3 regions of the Mesorhizobium sp. DCY119 genome follow, and region 1 is predicted to be linked to each of the others. Evidence: predicted binding sites of a transcription regulator. Region 1 holds the regulator's gene; each other region holds the start of a gene.
What was found. The regulator PhoB, encoded in region 1, activates phosphate uptake and scavenging genes when phosphate is short. The targets are predictions, from matches to a motif close to TGTCATNNANCTGTCAT.
Positions count from the first base shown of each region.

Region 1 (4,663 bases):
TTCTTGATCTTGCCCGAGTCGATCGCGTCCTTGAGCACTTCCATTGCACCAGCGAACAGGAAGTCCGCGTTCGGATCGGAACCCGAGCCCTTGATGAAGACGTAGTTGCCTTCCGGCTTGACGTCGAACACGCCCTTGGCCTGCATGCGCCCGACTTCCTTGTTGTCGAAGGTCAGGTAGAAGGCGTCCTTGTTTTCGATCAGGCGGTCATAGCCGACAACCGGAATGCCTTCGGCAACGGCCTTTTCGACGGCCGGTCCGATGGCGCTCGAATCCTGTGCCAGGATGATGAGCGCGTTGGCGCCCTGGCTGATCAGGCTTTCGACGTCGGTGAGCTGCTTGGCAGCCGACGACTGCGCGTCAGCGGAAATGTACTTGTCGCCGGATGCTTCGAGAGCAGCCTTGATCGCGGCTTCGTCGGTCTTCCAGCGCTCTTCCTGGAAATTCGACCACGACACGCCGACGATCTTGTCCTTCGCATGCGCAACAGCGCCCAGCGACATGGACAGCGCAACACCCGCCAGCATGGCGGTTGCAAACTTCTTCATGATTTCCTCCCTGGCGCCATGACAGCGCAACGATACTTTGGCCCTCGGGCCCACCCAGAAGCTCTTTTTTTCGAGCCTCGAAAAAAAGAATGACGCATGCGCAGAGTTCTGTCAATATCCTTGTGCCGCTGTTGACGGGCCTGTCTGGTGAAGGGATGGTTCGCAACGGTTGCAAAGGCCAGGAACCCTCGTCCGAGGAGTGATCGCGGTCCAACAACAAGGCAGGAGCCGTTCCGCTTCGGCGGAATGAACAGGCTCCCGGGAGGAATACGAAAACATGTCGGTCGCGATCCGTCACGACGATCTGCGCAAGCGCAACCGCGCCATGGTCATTGCCGCCGTGCGCCAGGCGCAACAGCCGTCGCGCACCGAAATCGCCGGCTCGACCGGCCTCAGCCACTCGACCATTTCCGCAATCTCGTCGGACCTCATCGCCGAGGGCATCCTGCTGGAGGCCAAGGGACCCGAGGCGTCGTCACAAAAGCGCGGGCGGCCACAGGTGGCGCTGGAACTGAACCCCGATGCCGCCGAAATCGTCACCGTCGTCCTTTCCCTGAACTTCCTTTCGGTCGCGATCGTCGACTATTCCGGTGAGGTCGTGTCCGAGGAAGAGCGCAAGCTTGAAACGCTAACCATGTCGCGCGACGGCTTGATCGGCGAATGCGTGGCCATGGTGCGCCGGCAGATCGCGCTGCGTAAATCGGCCGGCCGGCGCGTGATGCGCATCGGCATGGCCGTGCAGGGCATCACCGATTCCACCTCCCGAGCCATGCTGTGGACGCCGATCACGGCGCATACCCACATCGCGTTCGCCGACATCATCGAGGAAGCAACCGGCATTCCGGTGACCGTCGAGAACGACTGCAACATGATCGCGGTGGCGCTGAGATGGCGCAAGCCCGAGCGCTACCACAACGACTTCATCGCCGTGCTGCTTTCGCACGGCATCGGCATGGGCATGGTGCTGAAGGGCGACCTCTTCACCGGCACGCAATCCTCCGGCGGCGAGTTCGGCCATATGATCCACCGGCCCGATGGCGCGCTCTGCCGCTGCGGCCGCCGCGGCTGCGTCGAAGCCTATGCCGGCAACTACGCAATATGGCGTAAGGCAAAACAGGCAAGCGAAGACGACGCGCCGCTTGCCGACATCAGCGATGGCGACATGCGCATGCTGGCAGATGTGGCGCGTGCAGGGCCCGGCCCCGAGCGCGAAGCGTTCCGCAAGGCCGGCGAAGCGATCGGCTTCGGCTTGGGAAGCCTGTTCGCGCTGATCGATCCTGCTCCGGTGGCCGTCGTCGGCATCGGCGCGACCGCTTTCGACCTGATCGAGCCGGCGCTGCGCGAAGCGATCGACAAGACCGCCGGCGGCCAGCACAACAAGGCGATTTCCTTCGATACAGAGCCGAACGAGCTACCACTCATCCGCGAGGGCAGCACCATGCAGGCGCTGACCTTTGTCGATCAGGAGATTTTTGCGCCGGGCTCAAGCCCGGCAGCAGCCGGCCACAAGGTTGCCTGAGAAGCGTCAGGCAACCGCTCAGTCCTCGCGGATGGCGTAGCCCGAGCCGCGAATGGTGCGGATGACATCGGGCATGCGGCCCGTGTTGACGGCCTTGCGCAACCGGCCGACATGCACGTCCACCGTGCGCTCATCGATATAGATCGTCTCGCCCCAGACATTGTCGAGAAGCTGGCTGCGCGAGAAGACTCGGCCGGGATGGCGCATCATGAATTCGAGCAGGCGGAATTCCGTCGGCCCAAGCTTGATCTCGCTCTTCTTGCGATAGACGCGGTGCGCCTCGCGGTCGAGCACGATGTCGCCGACCTTGAGCACGCTGGACAGCACTTCCGGCTTGGCGCGGCGCAAAAGCGCCCTCACCCGCGCCATGAATTCCGGCGTTGAGAACGGCTTGACCAGATAGTCGTCGGCCCCGGTGGAAAGCCCGCGCACGCGGTCGCTTTCTTCACCACGCGCCGTCAGCATGATGATCGGCAGGCGCTCGGTTTCGGGGCGCATTCTCAGCCGCCGGCAAAGCTCGATGCCGGAAACCGCCGGCAGCATCCAGTCCAGCACCAGAAGATCGGGTACGTTTTCCTGAAGCCGGATTTCGGCCTCGTCGCCGCGCGGCACGATCTCGACCTGATAGCCTTCCGATTCGAGATTATAGCGAAGCAGCACGCCCAGCGGCTCTTCGTCTTCGACCACCATGACTTTGGGTGCGATCATCAATTTGCCGTCCTGTTAACGCGATCCGGTTCGAGCCCCCTCGCCTTTCGCATGGTGTCCGGCGGGTTCGCACCGCCGGTGGAACAAGCTTACCCTTTTAAAGCTTCGCTGCCGACCCGCCTCACGCGGCCGGTGCAGTCATCGAAGTTTCGTCCTGCTTCGGCCGATTGAGCGGAAGCTGCTTGCCGGTCATCACATAATAGGCGTTTTCGGCAATGTTGGTGACATGGTCGCCGATACGCTCCAGATTCTTGGCGCAGAACAGGAGATGTGTGCAAGCGGTTATGTTGCGCGGGTCTTCCATCATGTAGGTCAGGAGCTCGCGGAACACGGCGGTGTATTTGACGTCGATCTTCTCATCGGCGGCGCGCAGCGCCTGCAACTCTTCAGGCCGACGCGACACATAGTGGTCGACCACCTCCCGAACCTGATCCAGCACCATGCCCGACATCGCCTCGATCGAATGGGCAAGGTCGCGCGGCGTAGCGCTCTGGCCGACAGCGCTGACGCGCTTGGCGATGTTCTTGGCAAGGTCGCCGATTCGCTCCAGATCGCCGGCCATGCGGATGGCGCCGACCACGGCGCGCAGGTCCTGCGCCATCGGCTGGCGCTTGGCGATCAGCGTGATCGCGCGCTCATCGAGCTCGCGCTGGCGCGCGTCCATGATGGCGTCGTCCGAAACGACGCGCTGGCCGAGCGCATTGTCCGACTGGACCAGCGCCTGGATCGAAGCGCTGACCATCGAGCCGGCCAGGTCGCCCATATCCCGGATGAGACGGTCGATATGTCCCAGATCTTCATCGAAAGAGGTGACGGTATGTTCGCCCATGATGCTGTCCTTGCAATCCGCGTCGTGTTCGCGTCAGCCGAAGCGGCCGGTGATGTAGTCCTGGGTTCGCTTGTCGTCGGGGTTGGTGAACATCTTGTCGGTCGCACCTTCTTCGACGAGATAGCCGAGATGGAACATCGCCGTGCGCTGCGAAACGCGCGCGGCCTGCTGCATCGAGTGGGTGACGATGACGATCGTGTAGTTCTGGCGCAGTTCGTCGATCAGTTCCTCGACCCTTGCAGTCGCGATCGGATCGAGCGCCGAGCACGGCTCATCCATCAGGATCACTTCGGGTGAAACCGCGATCGCGCGCGCGATGCACAGGCGCTGCTGCTGGCCGCCGGAAAGGCCGGTGCCGGGTTCGAGCAGGCGGTCCTTGACCTCGTTGAACAGGCCGGCCTTCTTCAGGCTGGTCTCGACGACATGGTCGAGTTCGGATTTCTTCTTGGCCAGGCCGTGGATGCGCGGGCCGTAAGCGACGTTCTCGTAGATCGACTTCGGGAACGGGTTCGGCTTCTGGAAGACCATGCCGACGCGGGCGCGCAGTTCGACCACGTCGATGTTCTTGTCGTAGATGTCTTCGTTGTCGAGCGTGATCTTGCCGGTCACCCGCGCGCTGTCGATGGTGTCGTTCATGCGGTTAAGGCAGCGCAGGAAGGTCGACTTGCCGCAGCCCGAAGGGCCGATCAGCGCCGTCACCTGGTTCTCGCGCACGTCGAGGTCGACATCGAACAGCGCCTGCTTTTCGCCGTAGAACACGCCGACCTTATTGCCGCGCATCTTGATGATTTCGTTGGGTGTGCCGCTCATTTTATCGCTCACTGCGCTTTCGAGTGCTTTCTCGGTCATGATGTTCATAACATGGTCCTTTTCTACCAGCGCCGTTCAAAGCGGCGGCGCAGCACGATCGCGGTGATGTTCATCGCCATCAGGAAGATGAGCAGGATGATGATGGCGCCCGACATGCGCTCGACGAAAGCGCGCTCGGCCTCGTTGGCCCACATGTAGATCTGCACCGGCAAGGCCGTCGCCGGCTCGAAAGGCGTCGTCGGATAATTG
Region 1 is NZ_CP031834.1:1,130,411-1,135,073, reverse strand. Features, by position in the region: gene xylF (D-xylose ABC transporter substrate-binding protein) at 1-548, opposite strand, end outside; gene DZG07_RS05490 (ROK family protein) at 826-2,067, shown strand; gene phoB (phosphate regulon transcriptional regulator PhoB) at 2,086-2,775, opposite strand; gene phoU (phosphate signaling complex protein PhoU) at 2,897-3,604, opposite strand; gene pstB (phosphate ABC transporter ATP-binding protein PstB) at 3,638-4,462, opposite strand; gene pstA (phosphate ABC transporter permease PstA) at 4,477-4,663, opposite strand, start outside.

Region 2 (4,663 bases), 120 kb from region 1:
ATTTGTAGCTGGCTCTTAGACGAGAGTGTTTGCCGATGTCAACCTCCGGCAGCCACTTGTCCGTCAAATTAGCGCTTCAGCCGGGTGAAATGACCCATCTTCCGGCCAGGGCGGGCTTCCGCCTTGCCGTAGAGATGCAGAACCACTTCCGGCTCGGCGAGCAGGCTCTCAGCGCGCTCGACCTCGTCGCCGATGAGATTTTCCATCACGCAATCCGAATGTCGCGCGGCCGCGCCGAGCGGCAGCCCGGCGATCGCACGGATATGCTGCTCGAACTGCGAGTTGGCGCAGGCAGCTTCCGTCCAGTGGCCCGAATTGTGGACGCGCGGCGCGATCTCGTTGACGAGCAGCGAGCCATTGGGAAGCACGAAGAATTCGACGCCGATGACCCCGACATAGTCGAGCGCCTCAAGAATGGCGAAAGCGGCTTCGGTGGCACTCCGGGCGGTCTGCGAAGAGATCGTCGCCGGCACGGTCGAGCTGTGCAGGATGCCGCTGCTGTGGACGTTCTCGGCGGGGTCATAGGCCGAAAGCGCCCCGTCACGGCCGCGCGCGGCGATAACGGAAATCTCGCGGTCGAAACTCACGAAGGCTTCCAGGACCAGCGGCACGCCGCCCATGGCGGTATAAGCGCCGTCGGCGCCATCCGGCGGGGTGTTGCGGAACAGGCGCTGGCCCTTGCCGTCATAACCCATGCGGCGGGTCTTCAGCACGCCGGCACCGCCGAAGGCTTCGAGCGCCGCGCCAAGGTCTTCGTCACTGTCGACGGCGCGAAAATCGGCGGTTGGAATGCCGATGCCGTTGAGAAAGCTTTTTTCCACCACACGGTCCTGCGAGACCTCGAGGGCGCGGGCCGGCGGATAGACCGGCACCGAACGCGCAAGAAGCTCGGCGGCGGACACCGGCACGTTTTCGAACTCATAGGTCACGACCGCACTTGCGCGTGCAAGTTCGGCAAGGGCGGCACTATCGTCATAGGCAGCAACGATCTGGCTGTTGGCCACCTGCGATGCCGGACAATCGGCCTGCGGCTCAAGGATCACCGTGCGATAGCCGAGGCGGGCGGCAGCCATCGCCAGCATGCGACCGAGCTGGCCGCCGCCGATGATGCCGATCGTCGAGCCGGCGGGGAGAGGTCCGCTCATGCGTCATCCATGGGATGGTCCGCGACCTTGGCGGTCTGCTCGGCACGCCAGGCATCCAGGCGCTCTGCGAGCTTTTCATCAAAAAGTGCGAGCACGGCAGCAGCCAGCAGGGCCGCATTGACTGCGCCGGACTTGCCGATGGCCAAGGTTCCGACCGGTATGCCAGCCGGCATCTGCACGATCGACAGAAGCGAATCCTGTCCTGAAAGAGCCTTCGATTCGACCGGCACGCCGAACACCGGCAGCGATGTCAAAGCCGCGGTCATGCCGGGAAGATGCGCGGCACCCCCAGCGCCTGCAATCACGATCTTGAACCCTTCGGCCTTAGCCCCCTTGGCGAAATCGTAGAGCCGCTGCGGCGTGCGATGCGCCGACACGATGCGCGTGTCATGCGCAATGCCGAGCGCTTCCAGCGTCTCGGCGGCGTGACGCATTGTCGCCCAGTCGGACTGGCTTCCCATGATGATGGCGACGTCGGCGCGCGCTGTGCTCAAATCTCTGGCCTCTGCTTTGCTGGAAACAGGCACGATAGAAATTGCTGCCAGCCGATTAGCGAAATGAACGGCGTCCCGCAAGAAGTCTTGCGACGAGAAGCGGCTGCGCTGCCGCTAGGCGATGATGTCCGGAATCATTTTATCTTCCAGCTTCGACAGCCGGTCTTTCAGCAGCAGCTTCTTCTTTTTCATGCGCTGAATTTGCAGCGGATCACAAGCCATCGCAATCATCGCGTTGATCGCCGCGTCGAAATCGGCGTGCTCCTGCTTTAGCTTTGCAAACTCGAGACGAATCTCGGTCTGTTCCTGATCTGACATGTCCACCGTCTGCAAAATTTCGGGTGCCCGAAAGCACCCAGAGGCAAGGCCGGACGTGGAATTCCCCCCGGCGCGAAGCCCATACCACATTTCAATCTTTCAGGAAATGCTACCACGCCACATTCGACATCCCGGTCATCTGGTGGCAGACTGTCATCGTGCCGTCACAGTACGGGACCTGCGGAGGAACCGTCTGTGGCGCGCAATCGAGGAAACCATGAAAGGGAGCTCCAATCATGTCTCTTGCCAACCATCTTGAAGAGTTGCAGCGGAAGCACGGCGACATCGAGCGCGAAATCGACACAGCGCTGAACCATCCATCGGTGGACGACCTCGAAATCGTGAATCTGAAGCGGCGCAAGCTGGCACTCAAGGACGAGATTGAAAAACTGAAGGCAAACCCGACCACCCACTAAAATCAGTTTTGCATAGACGCGCACTTTGCGCGTTCTTCCGCCGGCGGCGCGGTTAGCCGCCGGGTCAGTAGGTTTTTTTATCCCTGTCAGAAATACGGAGCGGCCTGCGACCAGATGGAAGCACGGCCGCTCTGTTTGTTTGGAGCCTCCGAAAGCCGCTTCATGCATTCGGTCCGATCCTGATTCAGGCTGAGATTTCCCCGCTATTCACAACCTGTTATTCACAGGCCGACGCGACGGCGTTGCCGGTCAGGCTTCCCAGAACTGATCGAGCCAGACATTAAGCTGGAGGAAGCCGCCGGCGCTGACGGCATAGACCCGCCTGGTGCCTTCGGCCGTTGCGTTGACCAGGCCGGCGTCGAGCAGGACCTTCAGATGCTGGGAGACGGCGGGGCGGGAGACGGGCAATCCGGACGCCAGTTCGCCGACCGTCTTGGGACCGCGCCGCAACTCCTCCAGGAGGTGGCGCCGGTTGGGATCCGCAATGGCCAGGAACGCATCGGAAAGGATCATTCCCTATTTGTGCGGCAATCTGCCGCCAATCTCAACCGCCTTGTTATTCCGCCGGTTCTGGCGGCGTGCGCGGGTCGAGCCGGCCGGCTTCCGGGGTCACGCCGCGCTCGGACGGCAGCGTCTTGAAGGCCTCGCGATCCTCCACCGGCACCGGCGCGCGGCGGCTGATGCGCAGCAGCGTGTAGCCGGCGAGCGAGAAATGCGCGAGCGCTGTGGCCAGGAACAGGCTTTCCGGGCTGAGATAGCCCATCAGCGCCGCACCGATGATCGGGCCGATCATCGTGCCGAAGCCGTAAAGCAGCAGAAGCCCGCCCGACACTTTTACGAAATCCTCCGGGCGGGCGTGGTCGTTGGCATGCGCGACCGCCAGCGAATAGAGCGTGTAGGCAAACGCGCCATAGGCGGCCGTCATGGTGATGACCAGCACGCCCGTGCGGGGGCCGGTGAGGAAGGTCAGCACGCCGACGATCGCAGAAATGAATGCGGCTGCTGCCAGCACGAAACGGCGGTCGGTTCTGTCGGAGATGCGGCCCATCGGCAGCTGCATGGCCGCCCCGGCAACCACGACAAGGCTCATCATCAGCGCGATCTCGGGCGTGGAAATGCCGATGCGCGCGCCATAGACGGCACCCAGCGTACCCCAGGCGCCGTTGGCGACGCCGGTGAGAAAACAGCCGACGCAGGACACCGGCGAATTGGCGTAAAGTCCCTTCAGGTCGAGCGACACGTCCTGCAAGGGCAGCGGCGTCGAGGCGGTCGAGACCGCGGTCGGGATCAGCGACAGGCAGAAGAAGATGCCGGCGACCATGAACAGCGAGGCCGATTTGACGTCGCCAAAGGCGACGATCATCTGGCCGGCCATGATCGAGGCGTAGGTGACCATCATATAGAGGCCGAAGACGGTGCCGCGATTCTCGTTGGTGGCTTTTTCGTTGAGCCAGCTTTCGATGACCATGAAGGCGCCGGCCATGGTGAAGCCGGTGAAGGCGCGCAGCAGGATCCAGATATATTCGTCGATCATCAGCCCGGTGAGCAGCGCAACGATCGCGCCCGAAGCGGCGAACGCCCCGAAGGCCCGCACATGCCCGGCCCGCCGCACAAGCCGCGGCGCAAAGAAGCAGCCGGCGACGAAACCGCCAGCCCAGGCAGTGCCCATCAGGCCGAGGGCAGCGGTCGAAAAACCTTCTTCCTGCCCGCGCAATGGCAGGAGCAGACCGTGAAGTCCCGAGGCCGCCAGCAGAAAGGCCGTGCCGCGCAGGAGCGAGAGAATCGGTCTGTAGGCTGCGAACATGCGTCTCCCCGGCTTTGGTTTCCGCTGCCTGAAAATACCGATAATCGGGTTTTTCGACGGCGCGCTTACGACATCTTTCGACTATTTCAGCCGAAACAGCGCCTCCGCTGCATTCTTGGTGGCGTCCTTCGTCTTCAGTTCGGCCTCCAGCCGCACGATCTCGGCCTGGAGCAGACTGATTCGCTCTGACAGTTCCGACACCGACAGCAGCGAAAGATCCTGCCCGATGACATGGGCGCTTGCGGGTATTTTCGGCTCGTCCTCGAAGATCGCCATGGTCTCGTCTCCTTGTTGTCCGATCCCGAAAGCCCGGATTTTGCCGGCGGGATAGGACGTCGGAACAAGAGCTTAGGGCAGTCGTGACGAATTGGAAGCCTTTCGCTGCCCGATCGCTGTTTGCCTGTCGCGGCGACACGCTCCATAAGGACGGGCAAGAACGTAGGCCGACACCACACCAGTGGGAAGGGAGATAAAAATGGCAAGCAA
Region 2 is NZ_CP031834.1:1,014,846-1,019,508, reverse strand. Features, by position in the region: gene DZG07_RS04845 (5-(carboxyamino)imidazole ribonucleotide synthase) at 69-1,145, opposite strand; gene purE (5-(carboxyamino)imidazole ribonucleotide mutase) at 1,142-1,639, opposite strand; gene DZG07_RS04835 (DUF465 domain-containing protein) at 1,754-1,957, opposite strand; gene DZG07_RS04830 (YdcH family protein) at 2,194-2,373, shown strand; gene DZG07_RS04825 (metalloregulator ArsR/SmtB family transcription factor) at 2,623-2,886, opposite strand; gene DZG07_RS04820 (MFS transporter) at 2,930-4,177, opposite strand; gene DZG07_RS04815 (DUF1192 family protein) at 4,259-4,453, opposite strand; gene DZG07_RS04810 (NAD(P)H-quinone oxidoreductase) at 4,653-4,663, shown strand, end outside.
Region 2: a site for PhoB is predicted at 2,109-2,125, ahead of DZG07_RS04830 (YdcH family protein). Genes of this name have one in related genera too.

Region 3 (4,663 bases), 420 kb from region 1:
TTGAGCCGTCGCGCCCGCGCGTCGGGGCGCATGCTTGTGCCTGATGCTGTCATCGCTGAAATTCCTGATCGGCAAGATGGAGCTATTGTGGCGATGTCCGGCGCAAACCACCATACTTTGCGACGGCCATCAACAGCACGCCCAGCATCAGCCCGTTCAGAATGTGCCACAGGAAGTGGGTGCCCAGCGGAAACGCATCGCACACCACCGGATCGATGGCGCGGAACGTGACCGAGGCGACGAAGATCGCCGCAGCCGCCAGATTGTACCAGCCGGCGCGGTTGCCATGCGCCGTCACCAGAATGCCGAAGAAGATCAGGGCCAGGAACGGCGGCAGATAGCCCGTCGAGCCGTTCGAGGCCAGCCGCAGCCAGTCGGGCACCATGAAGGTGAGAAATCCGACCACCGCATAGAAGCCCACGAAGATCGCGATCGCCTTCGGCCAGCCGAAGCCGAGGAAGCGGCGCAGGTTCAAGAGCGTGTAGGCAAGGGTGAAGCCGGCAATCGGCAGCACGTCGGCCCAGATCGTCAGCTTGTTGGCGAAGGTATGAAAAAGGGCCGAGCCGATGCCGATTGCCACCGCCCACCACGCCAGCACTTCGGCGAACGTGCCGGTGCCGCGCCTGCGCACTTCCCGCACGCCCCACAGGCCTGCGAGAACAAAGGCCAGATTTGTCAGGGCGTTGGCCGGCTCCGCCCAGAGTTCCGGGCCCAATCTTTCGCAGTAGAGATCAACATGATCGAAAAGGGTGTTGGGCATTCTCGAAAGTTCTTTGGCTGGCGCTTCAATATCCCTAACGTTAGCCTTGGCACCTTTACCACTCGTTACAACACTATAAGGCACGTCCAGGTCACTATGTCACCGCAACGTGACTTCCCGTTGATTGCCGCACTGCCTATTGTTTCGGCAATGAAAAACTCGGCCAAAGGCCGGTGGGGATTGTGGAACGACCATGGAATTGCGTTTTTTCTCTCGGCTGGCGGTGGTAGCGCTGGCGATGCCGGCCCTTACGGCGGCGGCGGCAGCCGACGGCACGCGGCCTGCCGGCGTGATCGAGCTGTTCACCAGCCAGGGCTGCAGTTCCTGCCCCCCGGCCGACGCTTTGTTCGAAAAATTCGCTACCGGCGGTGACTACGTGGCGCTCGCCTATCATGTCGACTATTGGGATTATCTCGGCTGGCGCGACACCCTCAGCAGCCCCGACAGCACAGACCGCCAATACGCCTATATGCGCTCCTTCGGGACGCGCTCCGTCTACACCCCCCAGGCAGTGATCAACGGCCGCATCCACGTCAACGGCGCCAAGCGCGACGACATACTGGATGCGTTCGACGAGCTGAACAAAGCCGAGCAAGGCCTCAGCGTCGACGTGAGCGTCAAGCTTACCGGCGAAAGCCTGGTCATCGAAACGGGATCGGCGGCGAACCAGAGCTCTGCCAAGGCCCATGTCGTTCTGGTCTATTTCGATGCGCCTCAGGCAATTGCCGTGCCCCGGGGCGAAAACAAGGGCCGCACAGTCACATATGTCAACGCGGTGTCCGATATCCAGAGCGCCGGAATGTGGCACGGCAAGGCCGCACGGTATGAACTGCCGGCAACCAAGATCGCCACCAAGGGCGGCTTCGCCGTGCTGCTCCAGGCAGTCGGCAAGGATGGCATGCCCGGCCCCGTCCTGGGCGCCGCCATCTACCGCAAGCCGGACGGCAACCGCATCTGACTAGCCGTGCCGGGCGCCATCTGAAGCAGCCTGCGCGATACTTCTTTGCAAGCCGAATGCGGCGGCCGCCGGCATTCGGCCAACAAAAAACCGGGGCCAAACTGAGCTGACACCGGTTCCAATTTATTTGGGATCGTCGCACTCAGCCTCCTTGAGGAAGCTGAGGTTGGTTCGATCCGACTCTGACCCGTGGGCGGGGGGCTTGGGGTTTACAGGCCGGTGCCGGACCGAACCGTCTCAGGCAACACCCGCAAAGTCGACTGACATTGAGGCGGCAGCTTGTGCAAAAGGTGTCAGAATTGTGGCAGCGTATCACCTATAAAAACAGAGTGTACGGATTTGTTACAGGAACCCGGCTTGATTCTACCCTAGGGCGTATTCGAGCGGCGGGGCTTGCTTTTCACGGGCGAAAGCGCGACTCTCTTGTCGCCAAACTGTCACGGAAGGTTAAGCTGCATGACCGATCGCGGAGGTGGAGCGGAGGATGGGCAGGAATCAGCAATATTGATTCCCCTTCACGAGGCCAGGCGCGAGCGGCAGGAGCTACCGGTTTCCTTCGAGAGGCGTGAGCTCGAGCAGATTCTTCGTCTTTATGGCCGGATGGTCGCCGCAAACGAATGGCGCGACTATGCCATAGACCGCCTTCCAGACCGCGCCGTGTTCTCCGTATTCCGGCGCGCCAGCGAGACGCCGCTGTTCCAGATCGTCAAGAACCCCAAGCTCGCCCGCAAGCAGGGTGCCTTCAGCGTCGTCGCAGCCGGCGGCCTGATCCTCAAGCGCGGGCATGAGCTCGCCCGCGTGCTCGGCGTCTTCGACAAGACGCTGAAACTCGTAGAAGCCTGATTTCGCTATACTTTTCCGCGGAACTTCCGCTCCGGCAGCGAGTCCGGATCGGGTTGCAGCTCGGCACCGCCATTCATCGGAAACTGCATGAACACCGTGTCGAGCCAGCGGCCATGCTTGTAGCCCGACCCTTCCAGCTTGCCTGAATGGATGAAGCCCAGCTTCTCATGCAGCCTGACCGACGGGCTCTGCGGTGAGCCGTCGCCGATCACCGCGATCATCTGCCGGAAGCCTAGCGCGGTCGCTTCAGCGATCAGCCGTTCAAGCAGCGCCCGGCCGACGCCCTTGCCCTTGGCTTGCGGCGCGACATAGATGGAATTCTCGACGATGAAGCGGTAGGCCGGACGGGCGCGGAAGGCTCCGGCATAGGCATAGCCGATGATTCGGCCACCCTCTTCGGCGACGACATAGGGGTACCCCTCTGCCCGCAAGCTGGCGAATCGCTCGCCCATTTCTACCCGTGATGGCGGCTCCAGTTCGTAGCTCGCCGTGCCATGATCGACCGCGTCCGCGTAGATCTCCGTAATCGAATCGAGGTCCGAAGCCTCTGCCGGCCTGATATTGATGCTGCTCATAATTTATGCACTCTAATTGACGTGCCCGAATTTGAGCAGAGTGTTCCATAAAAGAAAAGGGCGGCCTTTTGGGCCGCCCTCGTCTTGTTGCTGGTCCAGCAGCGGTCGCGATTACTCGCGGTTGCCGAGGAACTGCAGCAGGAAGGTGAACAGGTTGATGAAGTCGAGATAGAGCGTCAGCGCGCCCATGATGGCCTTGCGGCCGGCAACGAGCACGTCGTCACCCTCGAAATACATTTCCTTGATCTTCTGCGTGTCGTAGGCGGTGAGGCCGGAGAATATCAGCACGCCGATAGCCGAAATGGCGAACTGCAGGGCCGGCGAGCCCAGGAAGATGTTGACGACCATGGCGATGATCAGGCCGAACACGCCCATCACCAGGAAGGTGCCCATACCGGTCAGGTCACGCTTGGTGGTGTAGCCGAACAGCGACAGCGCACCGAAGGCGGCGGCGGTCACGAAGAAGGTCTGCGTGATGCTCTGCGCCGTGAAGACCAGGAAGATCGACGACAGCGACAGGCCCATGAGGGCGGCGAAGACCCAGAACGCAGTCTGCGCGCCGGAAACACTCATCGACTGGATACGGGCGCTCAGGAAGAACACCATGCCGAGCGGAGCGAGCATGACGACCCACTTCAGCGGTGAACCATAAAGGGCCACACCGAGGTTGGTCAGCATCTTGCCGTTGGCAAGTGTGGCGACGGCGGTCGCCGGATCGTTGGTGGTCGCCATCATCATGGTGGCGAGAGCGGCCACACCGGTGATTGCGAGCCCAAGCGCCATAAGGTTGTAAACCTTGAGCATGTAGGCGCGCAGGCCCTCGTCGATGACGCTGTCGGCGCGGGTACCCGCGTTTGCGACATGCGTCTGATAGTTGCGAAGGTCAGCCATTGATTTCCTCTATTGCTTCTGCCCCGTCGGGTGTCAGGTTCAAATGAACCCAGGCGCCGCTGGCGGGACTCCAGCATGCCTGCGGCAAATATGATGATTCTTTTTGACGAGAACAAGACCCGTTACACCCCGCAATGCCGCGTGATTGCAGGAAATGGCCAAAAAATACCCTTTTTTTGCCATCAGGACTAGCCGCGCCTAGCTCGTTCGATCGATTGACAGGGCGACCCGCTACAGATTCCGCAGCACCGGCGCCGCCTTGTGTCCCAACACTCTCCATGTGCCGATCAGGCCGATGCCTACCGTGACGGCGAGCGCGATCAGGATCGTTGCCACCGCCACCTCGGGTAGAAAACGCGAAGGCAGCGTCATGATTCGTGCGACAACAAACCACGCCGCGACGCCGCCGGCAGCGAGCGCGAACACCGCCGTCGCCAGGCCGATCAGCATGTATTCGAGCGAGAAGGCGGCAATCAGCGTCCGCCGCGTCGCGCCCAGCGTCTTCAGCACCACCGCATCATGGACCCGCGCCCGGTTGCCGGCGGCGAGCGCGCCGGCCAGCACCAGCACCGACGCGATCAACGCCACACTTGCCGCCGCGCGGATCGCCGTGCCGAGCTGGCCGACGATGCGGTT
Region 3 is NZ_CP031834.1:714,371-719,033, reverse strand. Features, by position in the region: gene DZG07_RS03390 (biopolymer transporter Tol) at 1-53, opposite strand, end outside; gene DZG07_RS03385 (ceramidase domain-containing protein) at 83-760, opposite strand; gene DZG07_RS03380 (DUF1223 domain-containing protein) at 954-1,718, shown strand; gene DZG07_RS03375 (DUF2794 domain-containing protein) at 2,175-2,561, shown strand; gene DZG07_RS03370 (GNAT family N-acetyltransferase) at 2,567-3,136, opposite strand; gene DZG07_RS03365 (Bax inhibitor-1/YccA family protein) at 3,248-4,027, opposite strand; gene DZG07_RS03360 (ABC transporter permease) at 4,259-4,663, opposite strand, start outside.
Region 3: a site for PhoB is predicted at 2,143-2,159, ahead of DZG07_RS03375 (DUF2794 domain-containing protein). Genes of this name have one in related genera too.